One region of the Alishewanella sp. BS5-314 genome, then DNA from elsewhere that is predicted to be linked to it. Evidence: predicted binding sites of a transcription regulator. Region 1 holds the regulator's gene; the other holds the start of a gene.

What was found. Region 1 encodes FliA, which starts transcription of late flagellar genes. Its sites were predicted from a motif close to CTAAAGNTNNNNNNNNNNNNGCCGATA; they were not measured.
Region 2: the regulator FliA is predicted to act here: its motif matches at 2,440-2,466, upstream of H1D31_RS01380 (flagellin).

The regions. Positions count from the first base shown of each region.
Region 1 is NZ_JACEHJ010000002.1:305,051-309,319, forward strand. It holds gene flhF (flagellar biosynthesis protein FlhF) at 1-463, shown strand, start outside; gene H1D31_RS05925 (MinD/ParA family protein) at 456-1,322, shown strand; gene H1D31_RS05930 (RNA polymerase sigma factor FliA) at 1,370-2,050, shown strand; gene cheY (chemotaxis response regulator CheY) at 2,093-2,476, shown strand; gene H1D31_RS05940 (protein phosphatase CheZ) at 2,503-3,252, shown strand; gene H1D31_RS05945 (chemotaxis protein CheA) at 3,268-4,269, shown strand, end outside.
Region 2 is NZ_JACEHJ010000001.1:292,220-296,488, forward strand. It holds gene H1D31_RS01365 (hypothetical protein) at 1-485, opposite strand, end outside; gene H1D31_RS01370 (hypothetical protein) at 809-1,513, opposite strand; gene H1D31_RS01375 (helix-turn-helix domain-containing protein) at 2,081-2,302, opposite strand; gene H1D31_RS01380 (flagellin) at 2,551-3,204, shown strand; gene H1D31_RS01385 (DUF3732 domain-containing protein) at 3,224-3,601, shown strand; gene H1D31_RS01390 (RNA-directed DNA polymerase) at 4,014-4,269, opposite strand, start outside.

The sequences.
Region 1 (4,269 bases):
TAAAGACAGTGAAGAATTATCTATCTTGTTGAATCAACTACAACAACGTAAACTGATCCTGATTGACACTGCCGGCATGAGCCAGCGCGATCTACGACTGGCTGAGCAGCTGGCGTCACTGGTGCACAACACCCGTGTCAAAATTCGCAGTTATCTGGTATTGTCAGCGACAGCGCAGGCCCGGGTGATGCAGGAAACCGTGCTGCAATTTAAACGTTTGCCACTGGCAGGCTGTATTTTTACTAAGCTGGACGAGTGTCTCAGCCTGGGAGAAGCGTTAAATATCGCTATCCAGCATGCGCTACCCATTAGCTATCTGACCGATGGCCAACGGGTGCCGGAAGATTTACAGATCGCTGATGCGCAGACACTGGTCGATAATGCCGAACAGTTACGTCTGGCGCATAGCCAACCAGCTCATCAGTGGTATCCGCAAGAGCAGACGGATGCCTTATATGCATAAGAAGTCAATAGCAGAAGATCAGGCCAGCGGCCTCAGACGCATGAATAGACAAAAAGTAAAAGTGATCTCCGTTACCGGTGGTAAGGGCGGGGTCGGAAAAACTAATATCACGCTGAACCTGGCGATGGCATTGGCGCAAATGGGCAAGAAAGTCCTGGTGCTGGATGCTGATCTGGGTTTGGCAAATTGTGACGTGATGCTGGGTTTGCGGGTTGAACGCAATCTTTCTCACGTATTAAGTGGTAAAGCCAGTCTGGACGATATTCTGGTAGAAGGCCCTTTTGGCATTAAAATTGTCCCCGCCACCTCGGGTAATCAGGATATGACTGAATTATCGCCGGTGGAGCATGCCAGCCTAATCCGTGCCTTCAGCGAGCTGGAAACGCCGATCGACGTGTTATTGGTTGACACGGCTGCCGGAATTTCCGACATGGTGCTCAGCTTTTCCCGCGCCTCGCAGGATGTGTTGGTGGTGGTTTGCGATGAACCGTCATCCATCACTGATGCTTATGCGTTAATGAAAATCCTCAGCCGCGACCACGGTGTTGAAAAATTTAAAATAGTTGCCAATATGGTGCGAAGTAGCAAAGAAGGTCTGGAATTATTTGCTAAACTAACCCGGGTAACAGACCGTTTTCTGGATGTAACGCTGGAGCTGGTTGCAACCGTACCGCAGGATGAAAATGTCCGCCGGGCGGCGCGTAAACAAAAAGCCTTTATTGATGCTTACCCAACCACCGCAGCCAGTATGGCGGTGAAAGCGCTGGCGCTAAAAGCAGCTAAGTGGCCTTTGCCTGAAAATGCTTCCGGCCATTTGGAGTTTTTTCTGGAGCAGCTTGTCCAGCCACAATCTGAGTAGGGGGTTCTTTGAACAGTAAGTTGGCCGCATATGGTGGTATTGATCACATGCAGCAACTAGTGGAGCGCCATGCACCACTGGTCAAACGCATCGCCTATCATTTATTAGCCCGGCTACCGGCCAGCGTACAGGCCGATGACCTGATCCAATCCGGTATGATTGGCTTAATTGAAGCCGCCAAAAATTTTGATGGTAGCAAAGGGGCCAGTTTTGAAACCTTTGCCGGCATTCGTATTCGGGGTGCCATGCTAGATGAAATAAGGCGTGGCGACTGGACGCCGCGCTCGGTGCATCGTAATGCCCGCTTAATCGCCGATACCATTGCTGAGCTCGAAGCTCAACTTGGGCGTGATGTTCGTGATTATGAAGTTGCAGAAAAACTTGCTATCTCTTTAGATGAATATCATCATATGCTTAGTGATGTGAGTTCGGGTCGGATTATCGGCATCGAAGACCTCGGTATCTCCGAAGATGTTTTGGTGACGGCTGAGGATTCAGATACCGATCAGCTGTACCATGAGCAGGCTAATGAGGCGTTTAACGCGGCACTGGTGAAACATATCAGTAGTTTGCCGGAGCGAGAGGCATTAGTCTTATCACTGTATTATAATGACGAACTAAACTTAAAAGAAATTGGGGCTGTACTGGATGTCAGTGAGTCCCGGGTCAGTCAGATTCATAGTCAGGCATTAGTGCGGTTAAAAGCCCGAATGCAGGCTTGGTTGTAGTGTATCCTGAATAATGGGATGACGTGCTCTTCGGAGGGGACTTTGGATAAGAATATGAAGATTCTCGTAGTCGACGATTTTTCGACCATGAGACGGATCATCAAGAACCTGTTACGCGATTTAGGCTTTACCAATATTTCAGAAGCGGATGACGGCAGCACGGCTTTGCCGATGTTGCAGAATGGCGATTTTGATTTCGTGGTAACCGACTGGAATATGCCTGGGATGCAGGGGATTGACCTGCTACGTGCGATCCGGGCAGATGCGAAACTTAAGCATATACCGGTATTGATGGTGACTGCCGAAGCCAAGAAAGAGCAGATTATTGCTGCCGCTCAGGCTGGCGTGAATGGCTATATCGTCAAACCTTTTACTGCAGCAACATTACAGGAAAAGCTGGCGAAAGTATTCGAACGGATCGGCTAAGCCGGAGCTGACCAAGGAGTGACGCCATGTCTGCCAATTCGGCTCCGTTAATCACGCTAGACCAAGCCAGAGAGCTGGTACAACTGTTGGAGATGGGCGAGCAGGACATCGCCAACCAATTGGTACAGCAACTCGGTATGCCCGGCTCGTCGGAATTATTTGCCGAGGTTGGCAAACTGACCCGGCAATTACACGAGTCATTGAAAAACTTTCAGATTGATCCCTCGCTAAACAATATTTTGGTTGAAGATATCCCCGATGCCAAAAAGCGCCTTAACCACGTTATTGATATGACTGAGCAAGCGGCTAACCGGACTATGGATGCCGTAGAGTCATGCTTACCTATTGCCGATCAAATCAGTCAGCAACTAAATCAGTTGTTGCCAAGATGGCAGAAACTGATGAAGCGCGATCTGGAATTGGGTGAATTCAAAACCCTCTGTCATGGCATTGATGCTTTTCTGGCAGAGACGGTGACGGAGTCAAACCGACTGAATCAATTATTGACTGACGTATTAATGGCGCAGGATTATCAGGATTTAACCGGTCAGATTTTACGCCGGGTCATCGAATTAGTCCGTGAAGTCGAAGAGAGCCTGATCGGCCTGCTTACTGCTTTTGGTAACAGTAACGTGCAGGTAATGGAACCCAAAGCTGCCAAACGAAAGATTGAAGCTAATGAAGCTGAGGGGCCTATTATTGATAAAGAAGGCCGCAATGATGTCGTCAGTGGTCAGGACGATGTGGATGACTTACTGTCGAGCTTAGGTTTTTAACAGAGGTGTTTACTGATGAGTTTTGATATGGATGAAGACATCCTCCAGGATTTTCTGGTCGAAGCCGGTGAAATACTAGAGTTGTTGCAGGAACAGCTGGTCGAGCTTGAGAATAACCCTCATGACACTGCTCTGTTAAATGCCATTTTCCGTGGTTTCCATACAGTAAAAGGTGGGGCTGGTTTCCTGTCACTGACCGAATTAGTTGATGCCTGTCACGGCGCTGAAAACGTGTTTGATATACTTCGCACCGGTAAGCGCAGTATCACCCCCGAGCTGATGGATGTGATCTTACAGGCTCTGGATGTGGTCAATGAAATGTTTACTGAGGTGAAAGCACGTCAGCCGTTGACCCCGGCCGATCCTCAGCTATTAGCGGCACTGCATTTCTATTCCGAGCCGGAAACACCCGGCGAGGCAGCACCTCAGGCAGCCAAGGCTGCACCTGCGGTTACAGCTCCGGTTGCGCCACAGGTTACAAAGGTACAGCAACCAACCGCTTCACCCGATAGCGATGATGTCGATAGCATCACCGAGGATGAATTTGAGCGTATGCTCGATGAGTTACACGGTTCGGCCGCTCCTGGTCGCACCGAAGTGGCTGCCAGTGCGCCAGCGGCGCCAGTGAGCGCAGGCGATGATATTACTGATGATGAGTTTGAAGCCTTACTTGACCAGCTGCATGGCAAGGGGAGCTTTAAGCCGGAAGTGCCTGCTGCACCAGCTGTGACAGCTACTGAGCCGGCCGCGCCCGCGGCCAAGGCTGATGAAATTACTGATGACGAGTTTGAAGCCCTGTTGGATCAGCTGCACGGCAAAGGCAAGGCGCCAGTAACCCCGGCAGCGGCTAAAGCAGAAGTTCCGCCGCCAGCACCGGTTGCCGCTCCTGCTGCCGCGCCGGTCAAAGCCACAGAGGCACCGGTTGCACCAGCTGCCGGTAATGCCGCTGCGGCAGATAAAGGTGCCGTCGCAGCAGAGACTACGGTGCGGGTTGATACTAAACGCCTGGACCAGATT
Region 2 (4,269 bases), on a different contig from region 1:
TTAGCATTTTCATCTTCATAACTTAAACCTGAGAATTCAGCGTTACGATCTTTATCTTTCCTGGGCAAAATTCTAGGTTTACTGATGAGCAAAAAGTCTAAATCAGACTCGACCCTAGCGTTAACCATTAAGCTTGATAGTCGCTGTGCACCAAACATACTTAATATTGAATGTATTTCTGATACAGTCAATTCGGATTCCAAAATTGAATAATTAAAACTAGCCAGTCCTTGCTCATTCATAACTAAACTCTCCAAAAATAATTCCTTACCTTCTTCTGAGAGAGATCGCCATGCATTAACAGACTCGAGCTTGTGAAGTTCGTTAGAAGATTTTATACTCGCCAAATGGAAATCTCGTCTATTTTCCCATAAAACGCTTATTCTTTTATCTTCACGTATTGATTGCTCAATTGAGGAAGCTGATGCGTGAAAATAGCTCAATATTAAGACCAAACCGATTCCGAATGTTATAAATTTTTTCATATAGTTCCCTTATTAAAACACACTCACTAACGAGCACAACCATACTATTAAACAAAATCAAACAATGTCAACACTTAACCAAGATAATCAAGTTAAAAAGCTATAAAATTTTCACACAAAGAAGAAAAGTCAGGCAGCAGGATTAATAATATTTATGAAAACAACTAGTTTTTTTCTCGCACAAGGCTGTCAAATAGATAAATTATCTAGAAAAAATCCAGAACTGTGATTAATAAAATTATACTAGTTAATCGCTTCAAAAATCTAATACGGAAATAACTTAACATGCCAAACCATTGCAACGGAAAAATCGAAATAGTGAATCATCTTTCTATAACAAGTTTGGACGAATCTGGTGTTGATATTAATATAAGCTTTAACTGCTTGCTATCGTCAAAATTTGACGAGTAGTTGTAAAAGCTATAGAATGATCCAAAATTATGAATTTCATTGAACATCTCTTTTCCAACGTTTTCATAATATTTAAACGTTACTACACATAACCTACCTGCGCAGCTTAGTTTCTCATCAAATACTTTATTACCAAGCTTTCTTGATATCTCGTCACTGATCTTTGTTTCATTTTCAAATGCTTCTACGCTCTTATTCAAGGTGCTAACTGTGTCTATAAAATCTGAAAAATTACTTTTGAACGCTGCTGCCAGCGTCGCTTCGTAAATTGATCCAGCACTTGAGATGAAATCGTTATTTAAATCACTTTCAGACTCATATTTATCAAAGAACTTGTTACTGTAGCTATCTAACTGCGGTGATAGTCCAAGAGATACATCATTAGCTTCGGCATCAACGTTCGAGTTATCCAATGATGTACCTCGCTGAACACCATTAGCTGTGCCTGATAAGAATTCTTCTGAGTCTACTTTGGGCACAGACTCAGACGAACCAGAAGGAAAGTTACTTTCTGCATGCTTTCTGATGGATATTTCATTATCAGAATCAGAGCTATCAAATAGCATCCATAGTAATACAAGCGGAACGATCAATAGTAATACACTCCATTTTTTCATAACAACTCCATATTATTTTTCATTCATATTAAAATCGTTCCACAGTAATTTTTTTTATCAGGCTAGCCCATCGTACAACGAATTCTGCCGCCATCTGAACAACTCATTTTTATCTTTCCGTCGTCAGTGATTTCTACTGTCATACTGCCGGATTCACATGTACAAACTGTGCCAGCACTTACCGATAAAGAAATCAATAAAGCCATTAATATACATGTTGTCTTTCCTATTTTTTTCATAATTTTCACTCCGTTTCATTGAAATAGAAAAAACTTATTAGTTAAAACCCTACTTGTCAACATTTTTTTGATTTTATTACTAACTTACTACTTAATCTTGTTGAACGACTTTAAGCATACTACTTCAATGCTCAGGATATGGTACTCGAACCTTTTTTCCCTGCCACATCACCGCGACGTCAAAAATTCGCCATATAAGACAGCGATATTCTCGCAGTGGATCACGCTCTTGAGGCTAAACATGGGGATATTGCTTTCAATGAGAAGCAGCAATTTAATTGACTTGCCGTGAATTTCCGCTTTAAGCACATAGAAGAAATGCTGATTTTTACTCACTGAAAGCTATAGGAAGTAGCTCACGCGGATCAATTTTGATATAAGCCGCGATCTTGAAAAGCATCTCAACAGTGATATTCACTTCTCCGCGTTCAATCCGACCAATATAGCTGCGATCAATATTTGCGTTAAGCGCAAGGTTATCCTGGCTCAAGCCAATCTCAACTCTTCTCTTACGAATGTTCTCACCTAATTGCTTTGCCAGATCAGCCATTGTGCGCTCTCAAAATTGGGAGCAGACACTATGGTAAATAGAGGATTAACCTGCCACGGATCATAATCCTCATTAGCAAGTTTCAATATTTTAGATCAATCAGATCATGAGCTTAGCGTCCACTAGCTCAAGTCGCATTAAAGTTTTCAGGTTTCGGAACGATAACTAAGACAAATGAGGATTATAGTCCTCAATTCGTGATTGTAAGGCAGAAAATGCCTATCTCTAACCTATTTCATGGATAGCCTATGTCATTGTTTGTTAATACGAACATCTCTTCATTAGCCGCGCAAAGGTCGATTAGTAACCTCTCTACGCCGCTAAGCCAAACTTTCCAGAGATTGGCTTCGGGCTATCGTATTAATTCTGCTGCTGATGATGCTGCTGGCCTGCAAATCTCTAACAGACTAACCAGTCAGATTAACGGTATTAATCAGGGGATCAGAAATGCCAATGATGGCATCTCATTATCTCAGGTAGCTGAAGGCGCACTTGATGAAATGACTAATGCTGTTCAACGTATGCGTACACTTGTTATTCAGTCTCGCAGTGGTATCAACAGTCAGGAGGATAGAACCGCCTTACAAAATGAGATCCGCCAGATCAACAAAGAAATTACCCGTATAGCAGAGACAACTAGTTTTGCAGGTATACCACTACTTGATGGCAGACTTAACCGTGATTTTCTTGTTGGCGCAAACGCTGGAGAAAATATCAACGTTAATCTTGAGCGTGATGAAGGTTGGACAGCGGAGGGATTACGGTTATCAGAAGTAGTAGTTGATGGCAGTGATGGTGTTAATAACCCAACACAGAATGGCTCACCTATTACTCCAGGTTATGTTATTCAGGCCCCTTTTCCAGCAGTCTTAGGAACGATCTCAGGATTAGAAGCAGCTTAGAAAACCAAAAACGGATTTTATTGAGAACGTTGGCAGCAGCTCTAACCACATGTTTTTACATTTGCTCTTATTTCTTGGTCTACACGAAATCATTCGGATTAGGAAAACACCTTTTGTTCCGCCTTTCCTTGTAATCGACAAATTTAACCGTCCCTATTGGGGTGATGGTGAACAGAAGAAGGAGACATTAGAACAAACCGACATTTCTAAGGTTAAATCGGCACTAAATCCTCTTAATAATTTCATACAGAATGCAAATGAAGAAGGTGACGAATTTCAGATGATCGTTTTTGAGCATATTAATGAAGAGCTTTGGGAAACATTCCCCCATATTCATTTGGTCGAAGAAATTAGAGACGGCAATGCGCTCATTCCCAAAAGTATGCTAGACGAATAGTAGCTATACTATATTAGCTAAGGGATATTTCGAAACGCGCGGTTTAATAGATTGGAAGTGTATCATCGCTTCCTACCTATCCTAGCCGAGATCATGGTAGCTACCTGTTTGGTGCGATCCTGCTTAAGCAGTTGGATTTCCAGCTGCAGAAAACTGAATCGACCGCGTTCCCTCGACAATTAAGAGTTTCGCACTTTAATATCGATTAGAGTGCACATTTCTAGCTATATCAGAGACAAAGTGTATGCCTTGGTACTACTTTAGCTAAACTTAACACTTATGCAAAATAGATTAGCTGCAAGAGGGGGCTAAAATTGACCTACCTTGTAATAAACCTAGCTAAACTCCCTGCTTAAAGTTCTTTTACTTAGAGCCTCAGAGTTCTCATGAGACTAAGTCCGACACATTAACATTATTTAGGAAGTGATTTCCGGTTATGACTAATTTCAAAACCATCCGGAACAGGCTTAAATGGATCAGATGGTGAGCGATGGCAGCTTTGGAACTGGCGAATGGCTTTAACATCAATCTCACCAATTACACAGTAATCAGTGATCCCTCCTTTCACTCTCAAGATATCTCGTTTCCAGCTTTCTTTGTAGGGTGCTCGAATTCGGCTATCACCATATTGTCTGTCGTTGCACTGGACAATATATGCATGAATATCC